Regions from separate parts of the Paenibacillus sp. KS-LC4 genome, predicted to be linked through region 2. Evidence: riboswitches for the same ligand, from Rfam matches in the RefSeq annotation. Region 2 holds a riboswitch; each other region holds the start of a gene.
What was found. Region 2 has a riboswitch for cyclic di-AMP ahead of V5J77_RS00995 (C40 family peptidase). Riboswitches for the same ligand answer to the same signal wherever they lie in the genome.

Region 1 (9,819 bases), 2.0 Mb from region 2:
TTGTCGCTCAGCTTCACAACAGCATCGGATACGGCCCTGCCACCTGAAGTTACAATGACTTCCAGTCGGTTAAAGGCATGAAACCACCAGTAGTATTTATTATCATCGCCCTCTTTGCTATTTAGCAAATTTCCGAAGCGCTGCCATGCCGCCAAATCATCCCATTCCCCCGCCGTAAGCTGGCCTGGCTTCACTTCCGCCTGCTGCGAGGAATAACGCCTGTCTCCACCTTCTCTGCGTTCACCTTCAGGAACAGGCTCTGCAAATTCTTCCTTGCTTGGAGAGCTGTCTTCTTTAGTGCTGCTGCCTTCATCACTTTCCGTAGCTGCATTTTCCGCCGTCGTATTCCCTGTCTCTGTTGTGGTGGAATTACTTCGATCAGGGCCGCTATTCATCCCGCCAGAGCAAGCTGCTGCCAGCATTAGAGCGATAATCAAGACCAATGTGCGAAATAAGATGAATTTTTTTGTATTTTGCATCTTAAATCCCCCTTCTATCTTTTTCCATTTAGACGATTAGAGGGCACTGATTGTTGCATAAATACTTATTCAACATTAAAATAATGAACAGGCTGCAGCGCTGGATTGTCCAGACCAAAAGCGGTGTTTTTCTTAGGAGGATAATCAGATGGAAGCGATAGCGTTAACCAATATTGAAATAATCTATCAGCTCGGAACTCGCCGGCTTACTTTTACGAATGCCGATTTATTTTTAGTGACAGATTTCGGCTCGGCTTTGTGGTACGTCGATGCGAACGGTATTGCAGATTCAGATTTATTAAAATGGTTCAATCAGAGCGAGGACATTCGAATCCAGTTGCTCGTCACATCAATTGACAATCGCACTTTTGAAGGTACAGCTTATTTCCACCCTAATGAGAAGCATTTTGCAGCAGCGATTCGCGGTGAAGGCGAATTGCGCCTTATAAAATAAGGAGGAATAAACCGCTATGCCTATTACAACGCGTCTGGTTCAAAATCAGAAAGACCGGGATGCCGTATTTGAAGTGCGTCGCAGCGTATTTGTTGACGAGCAGGGCGTGCCTGCTGCCAATGAATATGATGAATTTGAAGATACAGCCCAGCACCTGCTCGCCCTCAGCGATACAGTGCCGGTAGGAGCAGGAAGAATACGAGTAGTGGACGGCATTGCCAAGCTGGAGCGCATTTGCATTTTGGCAGACTACCGCAAGCTCGGCATTGGTAAAATCATCGTCGATGCGATGGAGCAAGCGGCCGCGTCCCAAGGACTTACTGCTGCCAAGCTGAATGCGCAAACACATGCTGAAGGATTTTACAGCAAGCTGGGCTATCACACGGTGTCGGACATTTTCTATGAGGAAGACATGCCTCATGTCACGATGACCAAGCAGCTTGCCCAGCGGGTTTAAACCCTGCTCAAATTCAATAAAAAAGCCCTGGACAGCCGCCATTCCAACATGGACGGACTTCCAGGGCTTTTCAATTATACAGGCTGCTGTGAGGCAGCTGCTATTTGCTATGCGATAATTCTGGCGTTGTCATGCGATCATAGAAATCTACCGCTTTATCCTTGTCCTCGGAATCGCGAAGCGCCATTGCCGAACGCGGATGCTCGTCCAAAATACCAGTAATCATGTAAGGAATAATGTAACCCCACTCCTCCTTCTCGCGAAGTGGAATCATGTATTTCTCGATCATATCGAGAACGGGACGTGTTTTGTATCTTGGGTTTTGCAGTTGGGATACGAGAAGCTCTGTGTTGCAGTTGCCTGCTGCGCGGCCCATGCCATAAACGGATGCATCAAGCAGCTCAACGCCGCCTTCAGCAGCAAGCAGCGTATTTGCGAATGCAAGCTGCAAATTGTTATGCATATGCGCGCCCAGACGCTTGTTTGGAAGATATTTGCGGAATTTTTCCGTCAAGTAGCTTACATCATTCGGCTTCAGGCTGCCGTAGGAATCGACGATGTACACAACGTCAACGACGCTGTCATTGATCAATTCAAACGCTTCCAGCAGTTGGTTTTCCATTACATTCGACAAGGCCATAATGTTCAGCGTCGTCTCGTAACCACGGTCACTAAATAGTTTGACAAGCTCAAGACCCTTGTCCACATCTTTCGCATAACAAGCGACACGAATGAGATCAAGCAGGCTTTCGCTGCGCGGCAAAATATCGTTCTCGTCTACGCGACCTACGTCAACAAGTGCCGACAGCTTTGTCGTTCCTTTGTTAGGAATAACGGTTTTGAGAAACTCATCATCCAGAAAACGCCAAGGGCCTGCACTTTCTGCGCCTTTGAGCAGCTTTGGCGAGTTTTTGTAGCCAATTTCCATATAATCAACGCCAGCATCGTTTAGGCTTTTGTACAAGTGCTGGACAAACTCTACGCTGAAGTCCCAGTTGTTTACTAATCCGCCATCGCGAATAGTGCAATCGACGATTTTACAATGACTTGTTTTTGAATTCATGTAAAGGCTCCTTCTGACTGTACGTCGCTAATCTTTAACATCCATCATACTTGAAATGCCTAGGAAACGCAAAATAAATTTGCCCGTTTCTGCCGCCTCAAATCGACCCATTTAGCCGCCAAGCAGCTCCTCCGCCTTCACTTGAAAACGCTCGTGAAATTGCTTAACTGCCGGAATATCCACCTGCTTACCATTGACCCGCTTGAAAACCTGCTCATCCGTCGTCGCCAGCACGTCCAGAAATTGCGCTACAATTTGCGCCGTTACCGTCTCCGGGTGCTCCTTCACCAGCTTTTGATAGCTCGTCTTTACCTCGCTGAGCAGCCTGTACGTTTCCATATCAAATACGGGTGTGTTATTGAGACCATAAATATACATGGACAAATAGCTGTTCAAATAAAGCTGCTCGATTTCCGCGCGCTCAGCCGAATTTGGATACGTTTTAATGTAGGTTTCTGACAGAACCGCGCGATTAGCCAGCTTGTCCCATGTAATAATCAATCCGGCATCCTTTGCTGACACCTCGTTAGATTCTACCGCTCTCAAAAAAATATAATCATTCATCTGCTGCGATACATAATTTTTGTAAACCTTCTGCAGCTCAAAATCAATGATCGGGTAGATCGAGCCCTCCACCATAATGAGCTTGTAGCCGCCCATCAGCTTTGTAATCACAAGCTGCTTCACAGCGGCATCCTGAATTTCAGCGGCATTGGAGGCCGTAATCGGCCACTGCTGCTGGAGCAGCACCTCCTGCACATTATTTTCAAAAAAAGCGTCCTGCGTTCGTTCCAGATCGTTGTTATAATAAGCATTCAGCTCGCGTATCATCGTATCCGCCCGCTCTTGACCAGCCTTTGACATATTCTCGTTCAAAAATGAAACAATTTCGAACGGCTCCTTTGCATTTTGCACCGTCTGGCGGTATTGCTCCAGCAAATTGTCCTTCTCTTGGGGGGCGCCCTGCACGACTGGCGAAACCTGTGCGCCAGAATGGGAATCCCGCCGTTCCTCAGTCATTTCATCATTGTTACTGCACCCTGCAATGAATAATGCAAATAAAAGAATTAAAACATTCCATCTATAGTTACGACTACGCACGTCGCTATTCACCTCAATCGTCATGTTCACCTTGCCCTCTCACTCTAATAGTATATGCCACATTATCGTCAATATCCAATAGACGCATGAACAGAGCGGAAGTTACGGCAAAAAAGCGCGGAAGCAGGCCTCCGCGCAAACTTTTTTCAAAATACATCCGTATCCTTAACTTATCTTCAAAAAATCTCCTGATCTTACAGCGCTTTGACCTGATTATCCCCATGCTGAGCTTCGAACGAATAATGTCCCGACTTCACAACCTTTGTTGTCAAATACTTCTCATTGTAGACGGACGTTTGCCCCCAGAGCGGAACACGGCGGGCAATATGCATGCCAGCTCCACGAAGCGCCTCCACTTTGCGCGGGTTGTTCGTAATAATCGACACAGGCAACGAGCGAAGCAGCTTCAAGACAGCGATGGATTCACTGTAATCGCGAGCGTCCTCAGCAAAGCCCAGCTCCAAGTTCGCATCAACTGTATCGAGTCCTTCCTCCTGAAGCAGGTAAGCCATTGCCTTACTGAACAATCCAATGCCACGGCCTTCATGATTCGCCAAATAAAATAAGGCACCCGTCCCATGCTCGATAATCATCCGCATGGACTGCTTAAGCTGAAAGCCGCAATCACAGCGTTGGCTGCCAAAAATATCGCCCGTATGGCATATGCTATGCATGCGAATCAGCGCATCCTCGCCTTCGGCAAAATCGCCATAGACGAGCACGCTGGATTGCTGAAGCTCCGCATAATGCCCCTTCGCCAGCTCACTGTATAGATCTGTTTTGTCTTGGGCGCTATTTTTCTCACGCTTTAGCCAGCTGTACCACTGAAAAATCTTTGTCTCGCCGTCAAGCTCAACCGGAAGCTGAATAGGTCCGACTACGTGGATATCGTGCGAATCGCCTTCAATCGTTTTTATTTTGTCATTTATAATAGAACGAATGGATGGTTTAATCATTGCTGTGCACCTTCTTCATCTGTATTTGATATAATAGGTTGAAAGGCTAAGCTTCATCTGCTATAAATGCACCTTGCCTCATTGAACAATCATAGGGGAACAAATTTTCGCTTACCTTTAGTAACTAATTATATATTCGAAATTCCATTACGTCAAGTTATGAGCAATCAAAAAGTTTGCTTGTGTATAAATACTAATAAAGCTATACTTAATAGCAAGTTATAATGAGGTGATCTACATGGAGAAATCCGGGCTTTGTCCGCGCCTGTACAAAGGAATGGACATAATAAGCAAACGATGGACCGGCTTGATTATTTATCAGCTGCTGTCCGGGCCGCAGCGCTTCAGCTGCATTCAAGGCGCCCTTCCCATTAGCGGCAGACTGCTGTCTGAGCGGCTTAAGGATCTTGAGAATGAAGGCATCGTAAGCCGAGCCGTCTTTCCAGATATTCCAGTTCGCATCGAATATTCGCTTACTGAAAAGGGACGTGCATTGGAGCCGGTCATTCGCGAATTGCAGCAATGGTCATCCGATTGGGTAGCGCCTATGTCCATATCCAATTAAAAAAGATAACGAAGCAGCCTCGGTCCTTAACAAGTCCGAGGTTGCTTTGCGTTTTTGGAGCGGGGACGCTTCGCGGAATTATAGCAATCTACTATTAACGTCTAGTACCCTCCATCAGTAGGCCACATATACATATATTATTCATATCTCCCCATGATAGACGTCCTCTTATATGTTATCACTAGAAAGGAGGAAACCCGATTGCTTACGATCTTCATTATTTGCTCGTCAGGCCTGTCCCTCTATTTCATTCTTAAGCCTCCTCCACCGATTAAACAGCCCACTATTATATCTCTACCCACTACGGCAACCGATAAACGCTATGAAAGCAGCCGCATAGAAGCCGCTCAGCATAATGCAGCTGCTGTGAATGAATAACCCCTTCCTGCTTCACTATGAATTTAACCAAGAATTCGAGGTGATTAACATTTGATCTCGCTACCTTCCATTATCATTTCCTTGTTTGCCTTCCTCTTCACGATCCTGCTCATTTTATGGCGCCCCAGAGGACTGAATGAAGCCATTCCTGCTACGTTTGGCGCCATACTCATCCTATTGAGCGGAGTCGTCTCATTGACGGATTTGGCACATATTAGCGCCACCGTTAGCGGAGCAGCCATCACGATTATGGCGACGATCGTAATGGCAATCGTGCTGGAGAGCTTTGGCTTCTTTATTTGGGCTGCCGAAGGGCTTGCCATTCGAGCACGCGGCTCAGGACTCAGATTATTCTGGTATGTAAACCTAATGTGTTTTCTAATGACGCTATTTTTCAACAATGACGGCAGCATTCTTATTACAACCCCGATTTTGCTCATTATGTTGCATCATATGGGACTAAAAAATCACCAAAAAATTCCATACCTACTTTCAGGAGCTTTAATTGCTACCGCCTCCAGCGCCCCCATCGGGGTAAGCAATATTGTAAATCTGATCGCGCTGAAAATCGTCGGCATGGATTTGTACATGCATACCGTCATGATGTTTATCCCCGCTACAATTGGTCTGCTGCTGCTCAGCCTGCTGCTATTCTTCTACTTTTACCATCAGCTTCCCCGGCAAGTCCCCCATTCGATTTCAATTGTCCCTATTCAATCTGGCTACCATCCTCTACTCACGCCTAACGGAAGCAAGCCCGCATCTCCCAAATTCAGCAGCCGCTTTATGAAATTAATTCTGCTTTTTGTCTTTTCTGTCCGGCTAAGCTTATTTGCTGCCTCCTATTTGCATATCCCCGTTGAGTGGGTCGCTGTTTTCGGCTCCTTGCTGCTCCTTAGTTGGCGCTGGGCTTACTTGAAAATGCCGCCGAACGACATTTTGCGTAAAATTCCGTGGCATATCCTCATTTTCGCCTTCGCCATGTATATCATTATTTACGGCCTGCACAATATTGGTCTGACGCAATTACTCGTGCAGGTATTCGAGCCGCTTGTCATGGGGAGCCTGATGAATGCAAGCATTTTAATCGGAGGGCTTGTGTCCGCCATGTCTACACTCGTCAACAATCACCCCGCGCTCATGATCGGCACGATCACCCTCACCGAAATGAACCTCGATCCGCTTTCACTCAAAATCGCCTACCTCGCCAGCGTCATTGGGAGCGATATAGGCTCACTCCTGTTACCAATAGGCACGCTAGCCTCTCTCATTTGGATAAATCTTGTTCAGAGAGCCAAAATAAAAATCAATTGGAAGGATTATGTCAAAGTGACGATTGTCGTCATTCCGCCTGTTCTGCTGTTTACTCTCGCTCTTCTTGCTTTATGGGTTGGCTGGATCTTCCCTTCGCATTAGCTCACGACAGCTTCTACATGAACGGTCAGTCCACAATGAACTGCTGTATTCATTATTCATCTGTTATTTCTACAAAATACGAGCGTTGCCTCCAAATAACGGCAGCGTTCGTTCTCATTTGAAGCAGCAGCACTTTTATTTCACTGCTAAAAGGTTTACAAATGAGCCATTAAGGTTTAATATATATCCCTAGCCGAATTCTGGCACTCTATTATTAATCGCTTAATTTTTCAATTGAAAAAGCGGGGGAACCAACGACGTGATTGAAGCGACAGCTTAAATCGCAAGGGGTGAATCCGGTGCGTTCGCGCACTGGTAGGGCAGCTCTCTGGCCCGAATCCGACAGCTAACTCCGTAAGCGAACGTGAGGAGAGATGAATATGATTGTCCTTCATGCGCCGGACGCTCCGCCTAAGGCGAAGCACGCAATGAAGCTTAAGGTCAAGCGCATTGAGCTGTTTGTTATTCCAGCACTCAATGTAGACGCCGCTGGAAACCGGGCCTGCTTGCGGGTAACGACGGACAAAGGCATTGGCTTTGGCGAAACTTTTGTAGACGAAATGGAACGTCCTAACGATTGGGGTCTGTGGTGCAGCGCGCTGAGCAGCTTTATCGGCACCTTGTCCATAACAGGCCGTTCGCTTCGGGGCGAGCAAGCGGATCAGCACAGTGTGTACAACCTGTTCGATCACGCCATTCACCATCTCAAACAGTGGACGGCAGAAATTGAACCGGATGACAGCACCTCCGAGGAGCCTATTTTACTTAGCCGCTCGTTATTCTATCTTTCTATTTTTTAACTTATTTTGAATCAACCTAACACAAAAGAACCTTTCCCACCATCATTCAGCTGACGGGAAAGGTTCTTTTTTATCGGCTATCTAACCTTCCTTGCTATTTCAAATAAAATCCGTCATCGAATGGACGGCAAGCTCGCCCGGCGATGCAGCAATGAAAGCCCGATCTCCTTGCGGATTGCGCGCATAAAACGTAATCGTACGCGGTTCATTCGGCAGTAAATCGAAATAATTGTCACTGAAAATACCCTCGATGGTCGCGGAAAGTCGAACCTGCTTCGCCAGCGTATTCGTCTCCAGAATAAAGGCCGTACCGCCGCTTCCTTCAATCTCACTTACCTTAATAACAGGAGCTATAAGTTCAAGCTCCTTCATCGGCCTGAAATAATGCTCCTTTTCCTCCACAAGCAGTCCATCCTGTCTAAGCTTGGCAGCAAGAACAACTGAGCCTAGCTCAATATCTTCTGGAAGCAGCGCCTTCAGCTCAATGGAGCAGGCCATATGACCCTTATTCGGCTGAAGCGATATGGGAACAGCAAACTTCTTCAGCACCTCGCCTGTGAAGGACCGCAGCTCTAGCCCAAGCTCGCCGATGAAGGGCTCATTTCGATCTGACAATACATAGCAATCGACACAGCTGCCGCTCGTATCATCGAAGGATACTAGCATGTCACGGAAGCTGCGCCCCGCATAATATTGCAGCGCCTTCCAGCGCCCATAATAGTCCATTCCCGCCCATGAGGCAACGGGCCAGCAATCGTTCATTTGCCAATATAACGTCCCCATGCAAAACGGCTTTTTCCGCCTATGAGCCTCAATCGCCGTCTTCATCGCTTCTGCCTGTAGCACCTGGCTCAAATACAGAAATGCCGAAAAATCCTTCGGCTGACGTAAATACATCTCCATATATTCCTTGATCAGTTGGTTGCCGCGTGCGTTTTTCTGATGCGCCAGCATCACCTCCGATTCAATCGCCATATCCGCCTCCACCGCATATTGCTGCACCGTTTGCAGCTCAGGGAAGGATTGAAAGCCGTATTCGCTCATAAAGCGCCCTACATGGACGTTATATTTTTCAAAAGGCTCTATGTTATGCCAAACGCCCCAGTAGTGTATATCACCGCTCCTCGACAAGTTGAAAGCATGCTGCTCCTTGTCTCCCGTCAGCCCGCGCATCGGCGATGAAGGCCAATACGCAATACCATTGCCAAGCCCGGCGACCGCCTGCGGCAAAATCCGATGGAATATCGCCTCATAATCGGCCCACAGCCGCTCACGCTGCTCTGGCGTGTAATCGCGTTTCCAGCCCCAGCCCATATTTTCATCATAATGCGACCAGGCTGTGTCGATTTCGTTGTTGCCGCACCATAAGGCGATACAGGGGTGATTGCGCAGACGCCGAACGTTTTCCTCCGCTTCCAGACGGACATTTTCCAGAAATGCCTCATCTCCGGGATACATGCTGCAAGCGAACATGAAATCCTGCCAGACGAGCAAGCCGTGCTCATCACAAAGCTCATAAAACGCATCCGCTTCATAAATGCCGCCACCCCAAATACGGAGCATATTCATATTCGATTGCACAGCACTCACAATTTCATGACGGTAGCGCTCATACGTCACATCAGGCAGAAAGCTGTCGTTTGGAATATGATTCGCGCCTTTAGCGAATACCGGAACGCCGTTTAGCTCGATATAAAAAGCATGACCCTGCTCGTCTTGATCGGTTACCAGCCTCACTGCCCGCAAACCCGTCGTTACGCTGCGACTGCTCACAAGCTGCTCGACTCCATCCTTTGCTTGCACAAGCCGTGCTTCAAAATGATAGAGCTCCGGCTTGCCTAGGCCTCGGCACCACCAAAGCCGCGGCTCGGTAATAGATGCCGTCAGCTCCACCGACTGCACCCCCGCGTTCAGCTTAACCTGCTGCTCCCAGCGTCTGCCGTCTGCCTCGACCCGTACCAGCCCTTGCCAAGCCCGCTCGCATTCGACCTCTGCAACTATTTTGAGAGCCGCTTGAGCGGACGTTATTTTCTGCTGCTCGATATATAGATCGGTCAGCCGTACTTCCGACCAGGCAACGAGCTTAACCTCCCTCCAAATACCGCTTGTCACAAAGCGCGGACCCCAGTCCCAGCCATAATGATACGGAG
Region 2 (9,819 bases):
CATTATTTGCTTCAGAATTTTACCGGAAATGCGGTGTGCCTTTCTCCCTAGTCGACATACTCTATTTTTCTCTCGCTGCCGCAGCATATAAAAACTTCACCGCTTCCTCAATATCCGGCTCTTTCAACTGCATGTCCTTTATTTCGTAGCTATTCGAAATGATGGATATCGCATGGGCGACCGAGAGTTCATTCTTGTCAATTAAGAAGCTTTTCCTCAATCCTTCGTCGACAAGAAGCTTGAGCCTGCCATCTGTTATTTTATTGCGCTGATCATCCAAATCGACTGTAAGCACATGACCCGGATTGAAATTGTCCTTGAATCCGGCTACAGTACCGTCAAATAATACTTCGCCTTTGTTAATTGTAATAATTCGGTCGCATACTTCCTCGATGTCCTTCATATCGTGAGTAGTTAGAATTACGGTTGTTTTCTTTGATTTGTTTATTTGTCGTATAAAGGTTCTAATCTTGGCCTTTACGGCTACATCTAAACCGATCGTAGGCTCGTCCAAATAAAGTACTTTTGGCTCATGGAGCAAGGCCACCGCTAACTCTGCACGCATTCTTTGACCAAGACTCAGCTGACGCACCGGAACCCTTATGAATTCTTCCATTTCGAGCAAATCTACGTAATAATCAACATTGTTACGGAAAACCGTTGGGTTAATTTTATATATTTTTGCGAATAGATCAAAGGTTTCCTCCATCGGGAGATTCCAATATAATTGAGACCTCTGACCAAAGACGACCCCGATATTCATTGCGTTTTCCTTCCTATTTCGGTGCGGTTCTTTACCGTTCACCCGGACAATCCCAGATGTAGGTACAAGAATACCGGCAAGCATTTTTATCGTCGTAGATTTACCAGCTCCGTTCGACCCAATATATCCGACAAGTTCTCCTTCTTGGATATGAAAATTAATATTGTTAACAGCCTTCTTCACTTCGTAGTTCCTGTTCAGAATTGACTTTATAGACGAAGCAAACCCTTTTTCGCGTCTAAATACTCTGAACTCCCTTGTTACATTACTGACCTCTATCACGATAGTTCCCCCCTATGATCCCGTACTTTTGTAATGATTGACGCCAAATAACCAAAACCTATAAGCGAGTACAAAACATACAACTCCAACCACCGGAGAGAAATATTGAACGTTATGATTAAAAAAAACAAAATCATCTTTCGTCATAAAATATTGCGCGGGATAAAAATTAATAAACGCATAAGGCAGAATAAAGGTCAGAATCACTTGAACCGCCTTGTTGTAAATGGTGATTGGGTAACGAATAAAATTTTTAATTTGAAAGAAAAGAACTTCTCGCAAACCTTGCGTTTCGATGATCCAAAATGAAGGTACTGAAGTGAAAATTAACCCTGCCCCTTGAATTAATGCCCCACTAATTATCACTACGATCAGGAAAACGATATCCTTAAACGTAAAGGTCATTTCCATACCAGTTAGGCAGATGACAATCACCCCGATGGAGAGGCAAAAATGGCTTATGTACGCGCTATTGAATTCCCGGCAAACCAGGTAAAAGAAGCTATTAAGAGGCTTTGTTAACACTTCGTCGAAAGAACCATTTTTCACCATATTGCTTAGTTGAGTCGTAGGTGTGAAAACGAAAAATCCCGCTAGTGCGTAAGAACATAGATTTAAAGAGAACAAAAATAACACCTCATATGCTCCCCAACCATTGATGGATTGAAACTTATCTACCAAAATCCATAAAATCAGAAATTCAGCCCCGTAAGAAGCAAACTGAGCTAACCCTCCCATAAAAAAGGCTTTACGGTATTCGGCCACCCCCATGATCCTTAATTTGATAAATTCCAAATACAGTTGAGCGTAATGCATACGTCATCCCCCGTGTATTACTAATTTGGTTTGCACTCTAGACCATACATATTTTTCAACGAGTATAATAACCGCCAACCATCCAGATTGCATGAGAAGAACGGTTACCGATTGTTGCATTCCGTACTTCCCTAAAAAAATAGCAATCGGTTCAAAAAAAATGAAGCGGAACGGTAATGCCTGACAGATATTGAACAACCATTGCGGGTAAAACCATAATGGAACAACAGAACCTGAGAAGAGTTCGAATAAGGCACCTATAAAGAACGGAATATACCATGAGGTTTCAAGCCAAAACGAGAAAAGGCCAAAAATATAATGAATATGGAAAGCCATAATTATCCCTAACACAAGACTCGGTAGGAACAGTAATGTATTCCTCATATCCACCGATAGGGAGATGTCGAAAAACAAAAAGGTAGCCGCTATAGCAGGAATCGTGACAAATAAGGTTTGGAATACATTCGTTCCTAAGTCCTCGGATAATAAATATCTCTTAAAATTAACGGGTTTCATTAAATCCAATATGATACTTCCATTCTCAACTCTCTCTGCAATTTTCCTTCCTGCATTCGATCGCGTTAATGTCACGACGATTGCTGAGATTATTATGTAGCAAACCATTTCATTAAGATGGATATTGTCAATATTCTCTTTATTGTTGTAAAGTGCCGTCCACACATTAATTTGAATCACAAGCAGCAGAATGCTTGCAAGAATTGTGATGTAAAAGTTGAAACGAAACGCATAACGTTCTTGAAAGGCCTTCTTGAAAAATTCAATATATAGTGCCATAGCAATACCTCGCTCTTCAAAATTGGTTTTCCACGCTCTATCGACCCTCAATATTTTTGAAATTTGGAATGCTATGTGCTGCGCTGTCTTAAAATGGGCTTGGGGCTGCTTCAAGCCGGAAATTCAGCATTTATCGCCTTTAGAAAAAACGAAAGCGCTAACATTTATGAACGAGCAAAATCTCCTGCCTTTAATCCAAGCTGAAATCGAGTCAGGTTCTAGAGTAATAGACCTATTCGTCCAACTCCTCCCAAACTTAAGTGTATGTTCATCTTTTTGAAATTGGTAGTGTATAAAGTATAGCTTTTAGTTTGAATATTTTAGATCTTTTTTAGTTAGGACCACTATCGTTGCATAAAATCTTTGGGCCTCAGAAAAGTAATTTTCAGCCTCTTCCCCCTCTCTTACCAAATCCATAAGACTATTCCTGTACAAGCCGACATATATATGCTGTAGATGCTTGTCAACGGGAGGGAAACGTTCAATGACTCCAGGACCTTTCAAACGAATCGCGCTCATTTTGCTATCGGCTGTCCTGCTCGGACTGTCGCTGCATCATGGCTTCGGCAACGCTTGGCTATCCCAGTATACGTACGCCTCCGGCACCTCAGACCCGCCACTTGCTGGTTTGGCAAATAGCGCCGCAGCCCACACAACTACTGCCCCGCCAAGCGGTGCGGCCGGTATACCAGCAGGCATCCAGGCTGCACCGCAAACAGCCAAGCCGCCTGCCCCGGCAGCACCGGTGCAGCCCGACTCTGTCCAGCCTGATGCTGAGCAGACGCTCAGCAAAAGAGTCGTCCAATACAATATGCATGTTGCACTTCGAGAGGATATTAGGTATTTGGACGGCTCCCAGACCGTAACTTGGACGAATCCAGGTAAAAAAACGGTGTCCGAGCTGTATTTTCATCTGTATCCCAATGCCTTTCAATCCGAAAAATCGACGTTCATGCGCGAGTCTGGCGGCCAGCTCAGAGGCGACAAGGCTACGGTTGACGGCCAAGGCTATATGAAGCTGCTCACCTTGCAGACGTTGGAGGGCGAGAGCCTGCTTCCCCGCCTGCATTATGTCCAGCCCGATGACGGAAATACAGACGATTACACACTGACGAAGCTTAAACTTCCCGTTCCAGTCGCACCGGGCAAATCGGTAACGCTCTCCATGACCTACGAGGTTAAACTGCCTGAAGTATTCGCGCGCATGGGCTATTCCGGCAGCTTCGTCATGGCGGGTCAGTGGTTTCCGAAGCTTGCCGTTTATGAGACGGCTGGCACGCGCGGCCGAACGAATGAAGGCTGGAACGTCCATCAGTATCATGGCGATTCGGAGTTTTATAGTGATTTCGGCTTATACAGCGCCCAGATTACTGTACCAGAAAACTTTAAGGTAGCCTCAACCGGCATTCAGACGAAGGAGGCTGTGACGCAAAATGGCAAAAGCGTCTATCCGTTTTATGCCGAGGATGTGCATGACTTTGCTTGGTCCGCCTCGCCCGACTTCATATACGCGGAGGACACCTTATCCGGAACGGGCATTCCGGGCGTACGCATTAAGCTTTATATGGACCCTGCCCACGAGGGACTAAAGGACCGCTATATGCATGCAGCAAAATCGTCGCTGTCCAAATACGCGGAGTGGTACGGTGAATATCCGTATTCAACGCTGTCCATCGTCGTTCCGCCAAAAGGGGCGAATGGCGCCGGCGGCATGGAATATCCAACGCTCGTAACCGCTTTAGCTGCTGACTCCGACAACCCTGGCTACAGCTTGGAGCGAACCGTTGTACATGAGATTGGTCATCAGTATTGGTACGGAATGGTCGCATCGAACGAGTTCGAAGAAGCTTGGCTCGACGAAGGCTTTACATCGTATGCAGAGGATAAAGTGATGGAGAACGCCTATGGCGTTGAACCCAATTTAGCTATGGAGGCCAGCTATATTACAGCTCCTGCCCCGCTTAAGCAGCCTTCATGGGCCTATCACAACAGCGATGAGTATGCGGAAAATGTATACATGCGCGCCAAGCTTGTGCTGGTCGGCATTGAGAAGCAGGTCGGAGCAAAGACGATGCAAAAAATTATGCGCACATATTTTCAAAAATACAAATTCAAGCATCCAACGACGTCCGATTTCCAGCGAGTCGTCGAGCAGGTTACGAAGGAAAAATGGCAGGATTATTTTCACCAGTATGTGTATGGCAGCCTGATGGCGGATTTTTCAGTGGAGGCTATTCGAGTGAATGAAGTGCAGAAGGATGGCCAAACGGCTTATGAGTCTACCGTGCTGATCAAGCGCAATGGCGGACAAAACGGACCCATACCGCTCGTTTTCTCCTTTACCGACGGCGAAACCATTTCTAAAATATGGGACGCAGCCGAGTCTCATATGGAGTACAAGGTGATGCATGCCGCTCCGCTCGCATGGGTAGCAGTCGATCCGAAAAACAGCAATGTGCTGGACAATCGGCATATTAACAATTTTATGCGTGCAGAAGTGCCAGAGCAATCGCGCATTCGGTGGAGCCTCGGCCTGACGAAGCTTATTGAAGGCCTGCTCGCATCCGTAGGCTGGTAGAGAGGAGGTTAACAAATGAAGCAGCATATGAAGCAAGGCTGGCGGCTCGCCATCCGCCATTTCAATATCGTCATTGCGTTGTTCCTGTACCAGCTATTATGGGGACTTTTCCTTTACCGCTTTATTGATATGACTGTACTGCCGCTGCTGCGGCGCTTTCCTCACCAGCATCCGTCGGATTCGGCCGTTTCGCTGTTCCTCAGCGAGGCCCAGTTTCAATTGACAAAAACAGATATGATTACCCCCTATCTATGGCTGCTGGGCGGCCTATTCGCCGCCCGCATGCTGCTGAGCCCGCTGTTCCATGCGGGGCTGCTCTACTCGCTGCATCATATGGACGAAAAAGGCGGAACGCAGTTTCTTCAAGGCATTCGCAAGGCTTGGAAGCCTGTGACGCTGCTCTATTGGCTGCGCGCGCTGCTTATTTTCGCACCTGGCTGGTTCCTTCTGCCTCGCGCCTTCAAGCTGCTTTTGGAGGGCCATTCGCTGGGCGAGCTACTGCAAAGCACGCTGCCAGGCTTTGGCGGTTGGCTGCTGTGGAGCTTTCTCGTTCACCTGCTGCTGCTCGCCATGCAGCTCGGCGCCGCCTCCGGCACGGGCGCCATGCGCTCGCTCAGTATGGCGCTCCGAAATCTTTTTCCTTATGCCGGCCTCTCTCTTATGATGTGGCTGCTGGCTGTCGCCGCCTCGCTTTTGGTATCCGGCCTTTCCTATGCTTGGGCGGGAATGCTGGCACTCATCATGCATCAAGCCTACCATTTCCTCCGTACCTTGTTGAAGGTATGGACGCTCGCTGCCCAATACGATTGCCTGCAATCGAAGCAGCGCTGAGCGTGTTTTAAGATCATTTTAAGATCGTTTCAGGCTCCTTTTTGGCCCTTTTATGAGACCTTTTTCACCCATAAATAGGAAATTACACTTAGAAAAATGAGGGTAGTCCTCCCTAATTCTCATTTAGTATTCTCATTTTTCTAAAGTCCTTTTCATAAAAACCCCGATTGCGGACAAGAGACCGCAATCGGGGTTTTTCAGTTATTTAACATCTGTAGGCCACGCTTCTATTTATTTACCAACCCCCTAGACTGATGCTGACTAAACTCTCTAATTCTTCATTTTACGCTATAATTCTAGCCTAAATGTACGATTCTTAGCATATTGGCCGCCTATTTCTCATATAAACTGACAAAATGATTTTTTGCTTGCGAACGGTGTTAGAACGAGCATTTATTAGGCAAGAAACTTGTTTTAACGCAAAATTGAGCCAAAAGGTTACATGAGAATTATTAGAAATTCATTCATATAGGAGGAAATCACGTGAAAAAAACGAATTATTAGCGCAGAGCAAAATTAAACCAGCCTAATTTTTTATACCGCAAAGGTATAGAAATACGGGGGAACCACTTTGGGTGAATTGATTTCGATGCTTGGACGGCTTGATTCAAGTGTCTTGGAAATCATAGGGAACCTTCACAACCGAACCCCACAGCTAACCTCGTCGGCACCGGAAGGAGTTTCAAATTTTGAAGAAGGTTACTGCACTACTCGTTGGTCTTGTATTAATGCTTGCTTTCCAAGCAGGCAGCGTGTTCGCGGATTCGAAGATGGACGGTGTTATCGCTGATCTGATCGGCACACCGTACCAAAGCGGCGGAACAACTACGAAAGGCTTCGACTGCTCCGGTTTTACGAAATATGTTTTCGATAAAATGGGCATCGATCTTTCCCGTACTTCCCAAGCGCAATCGAATGATGGCAGCGAAGTGAAGAAGAGTGACCTGATCGCTGGCGATCTTGTATTCTTCAACACGAATGGCAAAGGCATCTCCCACGTTGGTATTTATGTAGGGGATGGAAAGTTTGCACATTCCTCCTCAAGTAGAGGCGTTATTATTAGCAAACTTAGCGAGTCTTATTACGCTGATCGTTACGTGACAGCTACACGCATTATGAGCCAAGACGCTTACGACAAGTACGCAAGCGAGCAATAGAGCCAGACCATGCTTTTTTCGCTTACATAACGAAAAGCTGCTGTCTCAATCAGTAAAGCCGCAGTTGTTTGTCCTTGGACAAATAGCCTGCGGCTTTTCTGTTTTCTAGCACGGACACAAGGGGGCTCGTTTCCATGTATTTATATATTCACCGCAAAGACCTGCGTTCAAACGATTTACGCTGCTTTGATTACGTGCGCCGCTCTGGGCAGCACGGCATTCATCTGCTTATCATAGACCCGTCACTGGCGGATGGTGACCGGCTCTTGTGCCACAGCGGCAGAACCTTCTTGTCGCAGGCCGCCTCCCTAGTAGAGCAATACAAGGCGGCAGGCGAGCAGCTGCATGTGCTTTACGGCGATCCCGCCGCCATTACCGAAGCGCTGCTGCAAGCCCATCCCATTGAAGAGGTTCTCGTCCACATGGACTATACACCGTATGCCCGGATGCGAGACCAAGCGATCCAGCAGGTTGTGCACGCAGCGGGGCGTCGCTGGCTGCCGCTCGACGATGCACCGCTCGCCGATTTGGAGGAGCTTCATTCGTTTTCCAGACGCAGTGAGCCTTACAAGGTATTTACGCCCTTTTACCGCATGTGGCAGTCCTTTATGCAAAGCCATTATTCCCCTGCGGGCGAAACAACACTGAAGCAGCTGAAAACGCTGAAAAATATAGATGCCAGCATAGCAGAGCGCTTCCGTCTTCCTCGGGAGCATCCGGCTGCGTCAGCCTTTTTGCGGGCAGCGGGAGCAGCGGACGCGACAGAAGCGGCGGACCGCACATCGGCTGATTCCTTTGCTGTGTTCGATACCACGGATGCTTCAATCGCGCCGACTGACTCGGGAACGCTGAGCGCAGCCGATGCGCTGGAGCAATTTCTAAGCCTCCGCTTGGCGGGCTATGAAGGCAGCCGCGACCAGTTTGCGGAAAACCAAACAAGCCAGCTGGCGCGTTATTTGAATACGGGAGCACTATCGGCAAGGCAAGCCTATGAAGCAGCACAGCAGCAGTTTGGAGCCGAGCCTTGGATTAGGCAGCTGGCATGGCGGGATTTTTTTCTCTATCAGGGAAAATATAATGAGGACTTTTACCGCTATGAGCAGAAGTTTGATTTATCCGCGCTGAACGATCAGCATTTCGAGGCCTGGAGCCGAGGAAAAACGGGCATTCCTATCATAGATGCCGCTATGAAGCAGCTTAATGAAACCGGCGAAATGCCGAATCGGCTGCGGATGGTGACCGCCATGTTTTTGACGAAAAACCTGCTGTGCCCGTTTACGCTGGGCGAGCAGCATTTCCGTCGCCAGCTGGCTGATTATGATCATACGCTCAACCGGGGCGGCTGGCTGTGGAGCTCGTCCCTCGGCTACGATGCCGCGCCGTACTTTCGTATTATGAATCCGGCCACACAGTCCAAAGCTCATGATCCGAGCGGTACTTACATTAGACGCTGGCTGCCTGAGCTTGCCCATCTGTCCGATAAGCAAGTCCACCTGCCGCAGCCGCATGCCATTGTAGATTTGAAGGCTTCACGCGCTCGCGCGATTGAGGTCTATAAGGAGATTGTGTAATTATGACAAAAGCGAGTGCAGCTTCTGGCAGAGCGAAGCGGTCATTCGGCTGGAGGGTTGGCGCAATGGATGCCTCCCATGCCCGCCAGCTGTGCGATTGGCAATACGAGCCGCCTTATGGCATCTATCAATGGCCAGCATGGGATGCCATGGAGAAGGCAGAAATGGAGTTCGCTGATCCCGAGCTTCGCCAGAAGCAATACGCTGCTATTTTAGATGACCAAGGGGAGCTCGTTGGTTTTGCACAGTTTTTCCCGCTCGGGGATGACGTGCTGCGGCTTGGCCTCGGCCGGCATCCACAGCTTTGCAGCAGAGGCTCGGGCACCGCCTTTGTTGAACTGCTGATAGAGGAAGCACGCCGACGTGCTCCACACAGCGAGCTGGATTTGGAGGTACTGACCTGGAATGCACGCGCTATTCGCGTATACGAGAAGGCAGGCTTCCGCATTACCGATACGTATATCCGCCCAACACCGCAAGGCGCGGCGGAATTCCATTGCATGGTCTACGGAGGAGAGGCAGAGACGTAGTGCCTCTTCCCCTCCTCTTGCTGCCTAACCCCTGCCCCACTACTCCAATTAACCGCCAATCCGCTCCAACTGCTGCATCTGTTGCAGGGGTTCATCCTGCCCCAGTCGGCTCATATAACTGCCTATTCGCTCCAAAGCTTCAGACAGCTTCGCTGGCGATACCGAATAGGAGCAGCGAATGCGTCCTTCGCCGCCCGGGCCGAATACATGCCCTGGCACAACAGCAACTCCTGCTTCCTGCATAAGCCGGAAGGCGAACTGCTCTGAGCTCAGCCCCGTATGGGCAATGGAGGGAAAGGCATAAAACGCCCCTTGCGGCATATGACAGGAAAGCCCCAGCCTCTGCAAGCCGCCCACGAACATCGCCCTGCGCTGCTTATAGGCCTCCTTCATTAGATCCTTGTCGGCCAATCCACTGCGCAGTGATTCCAGAGCAGCTATCTGTCCCATTATAGGTGCGCACATCGCTGTGTATTGATGGATTTTCAGCATTTGC
Region 3 (9,819 bases), 200 kb from region 2:
TCAAAAAAATGGGCGATTGCTGCAACAACAACCCGCTCATTTACGTCTGTTATATTATACCCCCAATTAACGATTCAAGCGAATCCTACGCAAACAAAAAGAAGAGGCAAGGCCTCTTCCGTAACCTGTCATATTTAGCTTATGATTGCGATAAACTAGAGCACAATCAAAGTGAAACGGCGGTCACCTTCCTCAGGCGGCGCAGCGCGTTTCTCTCCGAGAAATATAAGCCTAATGATAAATGTGAAACTTATGAATCGTTGTATTTCCATAAAGAACTGACGCTAATCAGCTAAGAGATGGCTTATTAGGACCAATCACATAGACGGTAAAACCTTTTTTCTTCCCGAATTGATTAGCTTGCTTTTCACTGTCAAAATACACATCAATCTTACTACCCTTGATCGCACTTCCGGTATCTTCAGCGCGGCGGAATCCTATGCCCTCGATGTACACCCACCAACCGAGTGGAATAACATCCGGGTCAACGGCAATCGTCCGTCCTTCCGAAACTTTAGCACCAGAGGCCGTAATACCATAATCAGGGTGGCCTTCGCTCTTGCCCGTCGAAGCTACTCCAGCTGAATAAGCGGTCAATGTGACGTTGCTAAGCACTTTTTTGGATTTGAGCGTAGTGCCGTCTACCGTTACATTGTTGCTGGTTGTCGCTGTGGACAGCACAGTAACCTTAGGCTCCGGCTTTTTCGTACCGATTGCAACGACCTGATTAACCGCAGCCGATTCGACTACCTTGTCTACCACTTTCTTGGAGACAAGCACGCCATCTTCAAACTGCTTCTCAATTTTGATCGTTACGACGCCTTCTTTGCCCGTCTGCACAATCTTCTCCTTGCCTACTTCCAGGTTCGGATCTTCCTTCTTCACAATGGTGAACGGTGTTGTGCTGGACGACTTGCCTAGCTTCGTATCGACGCGAATGACCGTTACGGTCATATCTGCGCTGACACCCGAGCCAAGCGAAGGTAATACTTTATCATCATCTTCAACAGGAATATTTAATTTCTTTATCGCTGCCTGCACGGTTTTCTCTGTCGTGTACACCGTTGATGTCTTGCCATCAGCTTTTACAAGTAGCGGTACCGCATGCTTAACCTCAAAGCGGTCCCCATCCTTTACAGCCGTATTCAGAGGTACAGATACCTCGTCATGCGGGCCAATTGTAATAGCTTGTTCATCCAGTAGGCGTTGCAGGACCCATTGTTTCGTTGAAACAACAGTTTCTTGTCCATTCACTACTACGGATACGCTTTTGTCAGCCGATCCGTACAACAACACCAAAAACATGAAAGTCATAGCGATTGAGATCGTAGTACTCAAAAGAATCAAACGCAAGTTTTCACGCTTCCATCGCAATGCGAAAGACATGCTGGATGATCGTTTCCCATGGGTCTCACTTGCTTGAATAATGCCCACTTCATCGGTCCTCCTTCATAGCCCCGCCGTCGAATTACGCATGATACCATTGACGCGACTATAGTATATTGGCGTGCTTCTAGCACGCTCCAGTATATTTCCTCTGCAACCTCCTAGATTTACCCTATGACGACGATTTACCCAATATTCAAAAATAAAAAGAAAGCCCGTCGACAGAGGATCTGTTTCGTGGCTTCCTGGGAATGTCGAATAGACTATTCAGGAAAGGTGAATGCACGAGGTTGATCACTCTCTATAAACGCTTACGAGGTTAGCTGTCGGGTTCGGGCAAGAGAGCTGCCCTATCGTCGGAAGAATGCTCATGGCAATCCCCGCCAAATTCACCCCTAGAAGAAATTCAAGTGCGCGTGCAATGTGATCCGCAATTTCCTCACAGCAACGTGCCTGGTTCCCCCGCTCTCCAAAGTTCGAAGATTAAGCGCAAACTGGAAATCCAATACAAAAATTTAAAGCTCTGAAATGAATCATACCTTCATCGGAGCCTAATTGTAAAGATCAGATAAAAACCGATTTAAGCGAAATTTTAGGATATTTACGGAAAAGAGAGTCTATTTCAGCATGAAAAATTAGTTTTATCGCCGGAAAGGTCACTTATTCTCGCTTTTATAGCCATTTTTACTTAATTCCAAAACATTTTTTACCGTTTTCGGTTGTCAAATTGGCGATTTCGGCCACCGATTTTCCTAATATTTCTGCTGCCGCTTCCGCAACAAGCGACACATAAGACGTCTCATTTCGCTTCCCTCGGAAGGGATGAGGGGTCAAATATGGGGCGTCCGTTTCGATCAAAATTCGGTCACTCGGGACCATCGCGAGCACCTCTTTTGGTACCCTTGCATTTTTGAATGTAAGCGGTCCCCCAAACGAAATATAGAAGTTCATATCGAGGCATTTTTGAGCCGTTTCCGGACTCCCTGAAAAACAATGCATAATGCCGCCAACTGCTGCGGCATCCTCCTCCTTCAACAGCTTGACAATGTCCTCATGAGCATCGCGATTATGAATAATAATTGGTTTTTTTAGCTTTTTTGCCAAGCGAATCTGCTCCCTGAATACGCGGTGCTGTACGTCCTTAGGAGACGTATCCCAATGATAATCCAGTCCAATTTCGCCGATAGCTACCACTTTAGGGTTAGAGCAAAGCTCCTCAATCCAGTTAAGATCCTCTGGCAGCATGTCAATGCTGTCAACGGGATGCCAGCCGACCGCTGCATATATAAAATCATATTTTTCTGCGAGTGCAAGCGTAGTTGGAATCGTTTCTCTATTGAAACCAATATTAACCATCAGGTCTACTCCTGCTGCACGCGCTCTTTCGATAACGGCCTCGCGATCTTCGTCAAAATGCGGGGAGTCCAAATGCGTGTGTGTGTCGAATAAAGAAATCATAGCTGAGCAAGCTCCTTCTATACTATATTTTAAATAATTTTCGTACTTTATCGCTTAATTGATCTGCAGCAGCACGCAGCTTATCTTCCGGATAATACAAATGGGACTGGCCCTGATGAAGCCCGGTGATGGAGCGAATAATGTCGGATTTCGTGGAAATTTCACTGACAGCCTCATACCCGTCCATTAACAAAATCGGCGTTTTTTCCTCCTTTCCCCCTTTTTTCGTATCAGGCCGATACACATCATAGGGTTGATCAAATGGAAAATCAATTTCCATATGATAATCCGGATTCAATCCAACTGCCGCAAATTGTTGTCTTACTTCATTAAAGAGGCTAATATCCGGTTTATCCAGCATAATGTATTTATAGAGGCGACGCGTCAGAAAACGATCACATAGCTCTGAGAGCAATTCATCGCCCTCTTCACTCCATTCTGTGAAGGCCGTTTGTAAATACGCCTCATCAAGCTTCAAATATTGTTTAACGGCAATTGTACCGTCAAGCAGTCGTCTCAGCGGCTCCGGCAGCCAGTCAAACGCATAGCCACCCTCATAAAGCTCCTTCGCTCTACGAAATATTTGTCTAAGGATGATTTCCGAGCTTCTCGTCACCGGGTGAAAATAAATTTGCCAATACATTTGATAGCGCGACATCAAATAATGCTCTACGGCGTGCATGCCACTTTCTTTAACAACAATCCTTCCATTTATAGGACGGAGCACGCGCAAAATACGCTCCAGATCAAAGTTGCCATAATTAACGCCTGTAAAATAAGCATCCCTCAATAAGTAGTCCATGCGGTCCGCATCAAGCTGACTGGAAATGAGCCCGCTGACAATTGGATTTGGATATGTCTTATTAATAACAGCAGTTACATGTTCAGGAAAGTCGTCTGCTACATTTCGTAGTATACGATTGATCTCGGTATCCTCGAGCAGGATGCTGCAGGTCCACTGCTCGTGATGCGTATCGAACACTTGCTCCAACGAATGGGAAAATGGCCCATGACCAACGTCATGAAGCAGGGCTGCGCAAAGCGCCAATAGCCGTTCCTCCTGCGGCCAGCCGGGAAAACCATTGCGCTCGAATTGCGAAATAATCTTTCGCGTAATTTCATACACACCGAGGGAGTGGGAAAATCGGCTGTGCTCAGCACCATGAAAAGTGAGATAAGAGGTACCAAGCTGCCGTATACGCCTTAATCTTTGAAACTCCTTCGTGTTGATTAAATCCCATATTGTCTGATCCTGCACATAAATATATTTATGAACAGGGTCCTTAAAAACTTTTTCTTCCGATAGCTGTCGGTTCATTCAACAAATCAACTCCTTTTGTTCTCTGATTCGACATAAAAAAGTAAGAAATATGTCGAAGATTGTCGCAAAACAGTTTCCAAAATGTCGAACCTGTTGTATTCTATAGTAAGAGTAATATGACCTTACTATATAGTCAAACTCCCTTGTTACCTGCAATTTACCTCAATAATTTCAGTTGACTATTATGGGAAACGTTGGTATTATAGTAGACATAAAAAGAGAAACTATGTCGAAAAGTGACGAATACACTTTTTGATGAGAGGGGAAACAAATTATTATGATGAAATCCACAGGTATTGTCCGTAAGGTTGATGAATTAGGTCGCGTTGTTATTCCGATTGAGCTTCGCCGCACGCTTGGTATTGGAGAGAAAGATGCACTAGAGATTTATGTAGACGGCGAGCGCATTATGTTGAAGAAATACGAGCCAGCTTGTATCTTCTGTGGCAACGCTGAGAACGTATCTTACTTCAAAGGAAAAATTGTTTGTCACATTTGTTTATCAGAAATGCCTTCACCTGTGACAAAATAAAAAAAATAGGTTATAATAACCTTATTCAACTAGTTAATTCTAACCTTTTAATACTCCTTATTGCCTTCCTGCGCTAGAACCCGGCCAGGAAGGTCTTTTTTTCTCTATTTTTTGTTTTTCTAGCGGTTTACCTCATTATAAACATCACGTCTTGATAGTCCACGATCTGTAGCCGCTTTTTTAATCGCATCCTTACGTCCAAGCTCCGCCTCATAATGCGTCACATGCTCTTCCATGCTCAGCTCCGCCCACCAAGCAGCAGCAAGCTCCCCATTATTCTCATCCGAATTACTTCCTTCTATTATAAGACAATACTCTCCTAAAGGCGGATTTTCCTCAATCCAAGCGATACATTCCGTTACTGTTCCACGCGCCATTTCTTCAAAACGTTTCGTCAGCTCCCGCACCATTGCGATGCGACGATCTCCCAGATGCTCCAGTATGGCCTCCAGCGTCTTCCGCAAGCGATGCGGCGACTCATACAGCATCAATGTGCCTTCCTGTCCTTGAAGCTGACGCAGCCAGTTCGCAAGCGACTTTTTCTCTCGGGGCGGAAATCCCGCGAACATAAAACGCTCTGTTGGCAAGCCTGATACAATTAAAGCAGACAAGGCCGCATTTGCACCAGGAATCGGAACGACGAAAACACCCTGCTCGACCGCCTCAGCGACTAAATCCGCTCCTGGATCGGAGATAGCAGGCAGTCCTGCATCGCTTACAAGAGCAATGGATTGGCCCTCTTGCAGCAATCTTATAAGCTCAACGCCACTGGCTTGCTTATTATGTTCGTGATAGCTGACAAGGCGTGTCGCAATTTCAAAATGGGAAAGAAGCTTTCGTGTCTGTCTCGTATCCTCGGCAGCTATAAGGTCAACTTCTTTCAATGTGCGGATCGCACGAAAGGTCATATCCTCTAAGTTTCCAATTGGTGTTCCGACTAGATATAACGTCCCAGCACCATTTTGCTGCTGCCCGCTAAAGCTTTTTTGCACAAACATTATTGAGTCCTCCTACTAGCCTTCCACTAGGCTAAATATCATATACCATAATTGGCGGCAGCAGCCTGAGCTCTGGTCTTCCATCGCGCATAGCCTCAATAAGCACCATATTCGCTTCGCCATTTTTGTTTGGATGAATGAACTGTACCCGTTTTGGCTCCAGCTTATACTTACGCATTGTCTCGATAATTTCTACAAAGCGCGATGGGCGGTGCACCATAGCTACCTTTCCAGCTGGACGCACAAGTCTTGAGCATGCTTCAACAATATCTTGCAAGGTACCATGTACCTCATGCCTGGCAATCGCATAATGCTCGTTTTCGTTAGAGTCGCCTGCTTCAGTCGACATATACGGCGGGTTTACCGTCACCGCATCATAAGTTCCATAAATCGCTTTATTCGCTGCAAAATGTCGCAAATCTGCTTCTACAATGTTAATTTGCTGCTCCAGCCCATTCAGGCTAACGCTCCGCCTAGCCATATCTGCAAGTCTAGGCTGAATTTCCACAGCATCAATTTGCGCTTTCGTCCGCCCCGTCAATAACAATGGAATGACTCCATTTCCTGTACAAAGGTCAATGATCCTTCCTTTTTTCGGAATGCTGGCGAATTTGGAAAGCAGCACCGCATCTGTAGAAAAACTGAATACCTCTCTGCTCTGAATAATTCGCAGTCCGGTATCCATCATTAAATCATCCAATCGTTCATTGGCCTCCAGCTTAATCTGATCATCCACGACTTTCCCACTGCTCCCTTGACATAAAGATACCGTCCTCTTAGCAAGGACGGCATAGTGTTAACCGATTGCATTATTTATTTAAGAAGGATAAGCAGAAGAGACAATCTCCTTCTGTCCGCAAATGCCCATAATAGACATTGCAAATATGGAAGCCTTCATGGTAAAGTCTAGCCAAATTATCATGTCCTTCTCCTACTGAATATGCAGCTGCATCTTCAGCGGAGGTGAACAGATCGGCTGCTTCTGTCTGCTGCTCTACCTTTGTGCTTGTCCCCATCGTCTTGCCCGCAATTGATTTTGAGGCTCCTGCTGCCTTAACTGGCAGAGGCTCCTCCACTTGTGGCGGAATCGTTTCCCGCTTCAAAATTTTGCGCAGCTGATGGTTTTCCATGCTTAATCGCTTATTCTCTTCGAGCAGTTCCTTCACTCGCAGCTTCAGATCCCCAACCTGGCGATGAAACTCGCCCATCTGGCTATCAAGCTGATCCATTTGAACAAAAATCTCTTTTTTCTCCAAGTTCCCACCCCAGAGCTTCAAGCATCGTCTTGCACCTTAGCTGTAAGCATTGCGCTTGGTCGTTTGGACATGCTATGAATTGTTCTTAATGCTATCATTTTAAAACAACATCGTCTAACGGAAGTTCCTTCGGTTTCCCCGCAACCTCAAACAAGTGCACGTACACGGTTTTGGAGCCAACATTGATTCCCGTTACCTTGCCTTCACCAAGCGAAGTGATAACGATTTTGCCGATGGCTGGAAGCTCTTCTCTAGAGCTTTCATAATTGTCATGCTCGTATTTCAAGCAGCACATCAAGCGACCGCATAAACCAGAGATTTTTGTCGGATTGAGCGACAAATTCTGATCCTTCGCCATCTTGATGGACACTGGCTCGAAATCGCCCAGCCATGAGGAGCAGCATAATATACGCCCACATGGTCCAATACCGCCAAGCATCTTCGCCTCGTCACGAACCCCGATTTGCCGCAGCTCGATCCGGGTACGAAATACGCTAGCCAAATCCTTCACAAGCTCGCGAAAATCCACCCTGCCCTCAGCTGTAAAATAAAAAATGATCTTGTTGCGATCGAACGTAAATTCGACATCAACCAGCTTCATCTTCAGCTGATGGTCTTTTATTTTGTCTGAACAGGTTGAGAATGCAGCTTGAGCAGCAGAACGATTCTCTTCTACTACCTTCGCATCCACATCGCTGGCGATTCGTATAACGCGCTTTAACGGAAGGACAACATCCGATTCACCGACTTGCTTTTGTCCAACCACTACTTTGCCATACTCGATCCCCCTGGCCGTCTCAACAATGACATGCTGGTCCTTGTCAACAGGATGCAGGGCTGGATCAAAGTAATAAATCTTACCCGCCTTCTTAAAGCGGACACCCACGACATTATACAAGGATTTAACCCTCCTGTAAGTTTACCATTAATTGCTCCAAAGCGAGTTGAGCAGATACATTCGACCGAATACGCTTGCTTGCTTCGAGTGTATGCTCCATGCAAGTGACCCAGCCTTCAACTGGCCGGCTGAATGCATGCTTGCTAATCCATTCCAACTGATCTATATATACAATATCTTCTTGCCTTCCGGCCTGAAATTTAATCATGTCCTTAAACCATAATACAAACAGAGATAACAGCAGCTGTGGATCTTCACCAATATCCTTCTTGATGAACTGCTGCTGAACGGTAATCATTGCCGCGGTGAATCGGGTCAGACTGTCCTTCCCTAATTGTATCACTACGTTTCGGATTTCTGCAAACTGATTCTGCTGGATGATTTCCCTAGCACCGTCCAATCCTGAGCTCAGCTGCACAGCTGCGCGGGCAAGAATGGAGGGCAGTCCTTCATTTGTTAACGTTTGAAGCATCTCGGTGGAAGACATCGGAAGGAACGGTACCCACTGCGTGCGCGAACGAATGGTCGGCAGAACAGCTTGTCCATTATCGGTTATTAATATCGCTACAACAGGGGATAGAGGCTCCTCCAAAAATTTCAGCAGACTGTTCGCCGCTTGAAGCGTCATCGTCTCTACTCGCTCAATCATGTATACTTTTCGTTTCGACCCGCTGCCCCGCAGTCCAAGCTCCCGCTGTAGCTCGCGAATTTGATCAATCTTGATCGACTGGCCTTCCGGAGCGATTCGAATCATATCCTGCTGATTGTTATTATCGAACTTACGGCATTCCAGACAGTGCCCACAGGCATCATCTCCTCCGCTTGTACAGAATAATGCTTTAGCGAAAGCCTCCGCCATCGCCAGTCTGCCACTGCCCTTCGGTCCATAAAATAAATAAGCATGCGATACTTTACCGCTTTGCAGCGCATGCTGTAAAATACGCTTCGCTTTCCATTGACCGGCTAGCTGCTCCATGCTCATAAGCTCAAATATTCCTTCCTCGATCGTAGCCTACACGACCTAAAACAATAAATTAATTAGCATGCCACGCACTTCACCAATTCGGGCTAGCAACTCAATACGCCCTTCCTCGGTCTCCAACAGCTCTTCGGCCATATTAACGAGCTCTGCATCAATCTCGTCAAGCAGCTTATAGCGCTTCGTGCGGCCTCGGCGGTCAAAGCCTCTCAGCTCTTTAAGCCCAATGCCGCGCCTAACGGTATCCTCCAGAAATTTCTTTACCATCTGACGGTACAGCTTTAATTCGCGCACCGTCATCACTCTGGATAAATGATCGCCCTGCCTATGAATATCCTGCAGCTTCTGCTGCAACTGCTCTTGTGTCCGCTGTGCTTCCTGCTGAACCATAACATCGCCGAAGCTTTTCATCTGCGGCTGCTTGGAAGCTAGGTCGTTATTCGCGCGATTCGCCCCAAGCGGACGAAAGCCTGGATCAATTTTCATCCGTTATCACGTCCAATCAGAAATGTTCAAAGCGTTCTACCGGAACGACGAATACAGCAGCACCACCAACTTGTACTTCTACCGGGAAAGGAATATAAGAATCCGTTGAGCCGCCGATTGGCGATACAGGCGTAACTAGCTGATCACGTACTTTGCAGTTGGTTTTAATTACTTGAAACACTTCATGTACGCGCTCGTCTTCGATACCAATCATAAATGTTGTATTGCCAGCCCGCAGGAAACCGCCTGTACTTGCCAGCTTTGTTGCCCGAAATCCTTCGGTCACAAGCGCATTCGACAAGCGGTTGCTATCCTTATCCTGAATAATCGCAATGACTAATTTCATCCTGATTCCTCCCATTAATCGTTATCGTTTATGCGGAAATAAGTAACTCTGTCTAATTGCAAAAAAGGCTAGATTCGGCTTTCAATTGCGGCTAAAACATCTTTCAGCACGCTATCCGGCTCTTGATTCGCATCGACACGAACCATTCGTTCAGGGAAT

Region 1: it holds a riboswitch for cyclic di-AMP, as region 2 does, so the genes downstream of both, V5J77_RS18910 (hypothetical protein) here and V5J77_RS00995 (C40 family peptidase) in region 2, are expected to answer to the same signal.
Region 3: it holds a riboswitch for cyclic di-AMP, as region 2 does, so the genes downstream of both, V5J77_RS00140 (ubiquitin-like domain-containing protein) here and V5J77_RS00995 (C40 family peptidase) in region 2, are expected to answer to the same signal.

Annotation. Positions count from the first base shown of each region.
Region 1 is NZ_CP145905.1:4,476,747-4,486,565, forward strand. It holds gene V5J77_RS18870 (VWA domain-containing protein) at 1-479, opposite strand, end outside; gene V5J77_RS18875 (hypothetical protein) at 628-933, shown strand; gene V5J77_RS18880 (GNAT family N-acetyltransferase) at 950-1,390, shown strand; gene V5J77_RS18885 (aldolase catalytic domain-containing protein) at 1,491-2,453, opposite strand; gene V5J77_RS18890 (hypothetical protein) at 2,565-3,584, opposite strand; gene V5J77_RS18895 (GTP cyclohydrolase II) at 3,749-4,510, opposite strand; gene V5J77_RS18900 (helix-turn-helix domain-containing protein) at 4,749-5,075, shown strand; gene V5J77_RS18905 (arsenic transporter) at 5,505-6,869, shown strand; cyclic di-AMP (ydaO/yuaA leader) riboswitch at 7,079-7,245, shown strand; gene V5J77_RS18910 (hypothetical protein) at 7,250-7,669, shown strand; gene V5J77_RS18915 (glycoside hydrolase family 2 protein) at 7,769-9,819, opposite strand, start outside.
Region 2 is NZ_CP145905.1:220,406-230,224, reverse strand. It holds gene V5J77_RS01020 (ATP-binding cassette domain-containing protein) at 62-1,045, opposite strand; gene V5J77_RS01015 (ABC-2 family transporter protein) at 1,058-1,861, opposite strand; gene V5J77_RS01010 (ABC-2 family transporter protein) at 1,865-2,770, opposite strand; gene V5J77_RS01005 (M1 family metallopeptidase) at 3,141-5,234, shown strand; gene V5J77_RS01000 (hypothetical protein) at 5,250-6,065, shown strand; cyclic di-AMP (ydaO/yuaA leader) riboswitch at 6,579-6,750, shown strand; gene V5J77_RS00995 (C40 family peptidase) at 6,752-7,222, shown strand; gene V5J77_RS00990 (deoxyribodipyrimidine photo-lyase) at 7,357-8,793, shown strand; gene V5J77_RS00985 (GNAT family N-acetyltransferase) at 8,859-9,323, shown strand; gene V5J77_RS00980 (aminotransferase class I/II-fold pyridoxal phosphate-dependent enzyme) at 9,372-9,819, opposite strand, start outside.
Region 3 is NZ_CP145905.1:17,980-27,798, reverse strand. It holds gene V5J77_RS00140 (ubiquitin-like domain-containing protein) at 289-1,434, opposite strand; cyclic di-AMP (ydaO/yuaA leader) riboswitch at 1,679-1,886, opposite strand; gene V5J77_RS00135 (TatD family hydrolase) at 2,071-2,844, opposite strand; gene V5J77_RS00130 (HD domain-containing protein) at 2,867-4,162, opposite strand; gene V5J77_RS00125 (AbrB/MazE/SpoVT family DNA-binding domain-containing protein) at 4,443-4,697, shown strand; gene rsmI (16S rRNA (cytidine(1402)-2'-O)-methyltransferase) at 4,817-5,695, opposite strand; gene V5J77_RS00115 (tRNA1(Val) (adenine(37)-N6)-methyltransferase) at 5,727-6,383, opposite strand; gene V5J77_RS00110 (DNA replication initiation control protein YabA) at 6,505-6,951, opposite strand; gene V5J77_RS00105 (stage 0 sporulation family protein) at 7,046-7,849, opposite strand; gene holB (DNA polymerase III subunit delta') at 7,854-8,831, opposite strand; gene V5J77_RS00095 (YaaR family protein) at 8,871-9,314, opposite strand; gene V5J77_RS00090 (cyclic-di-AMP receptor) at 9,331-9,660, opposite strand; gene tmk (dTMP kinase) at 9,729-9,819, opposite strand, start outside.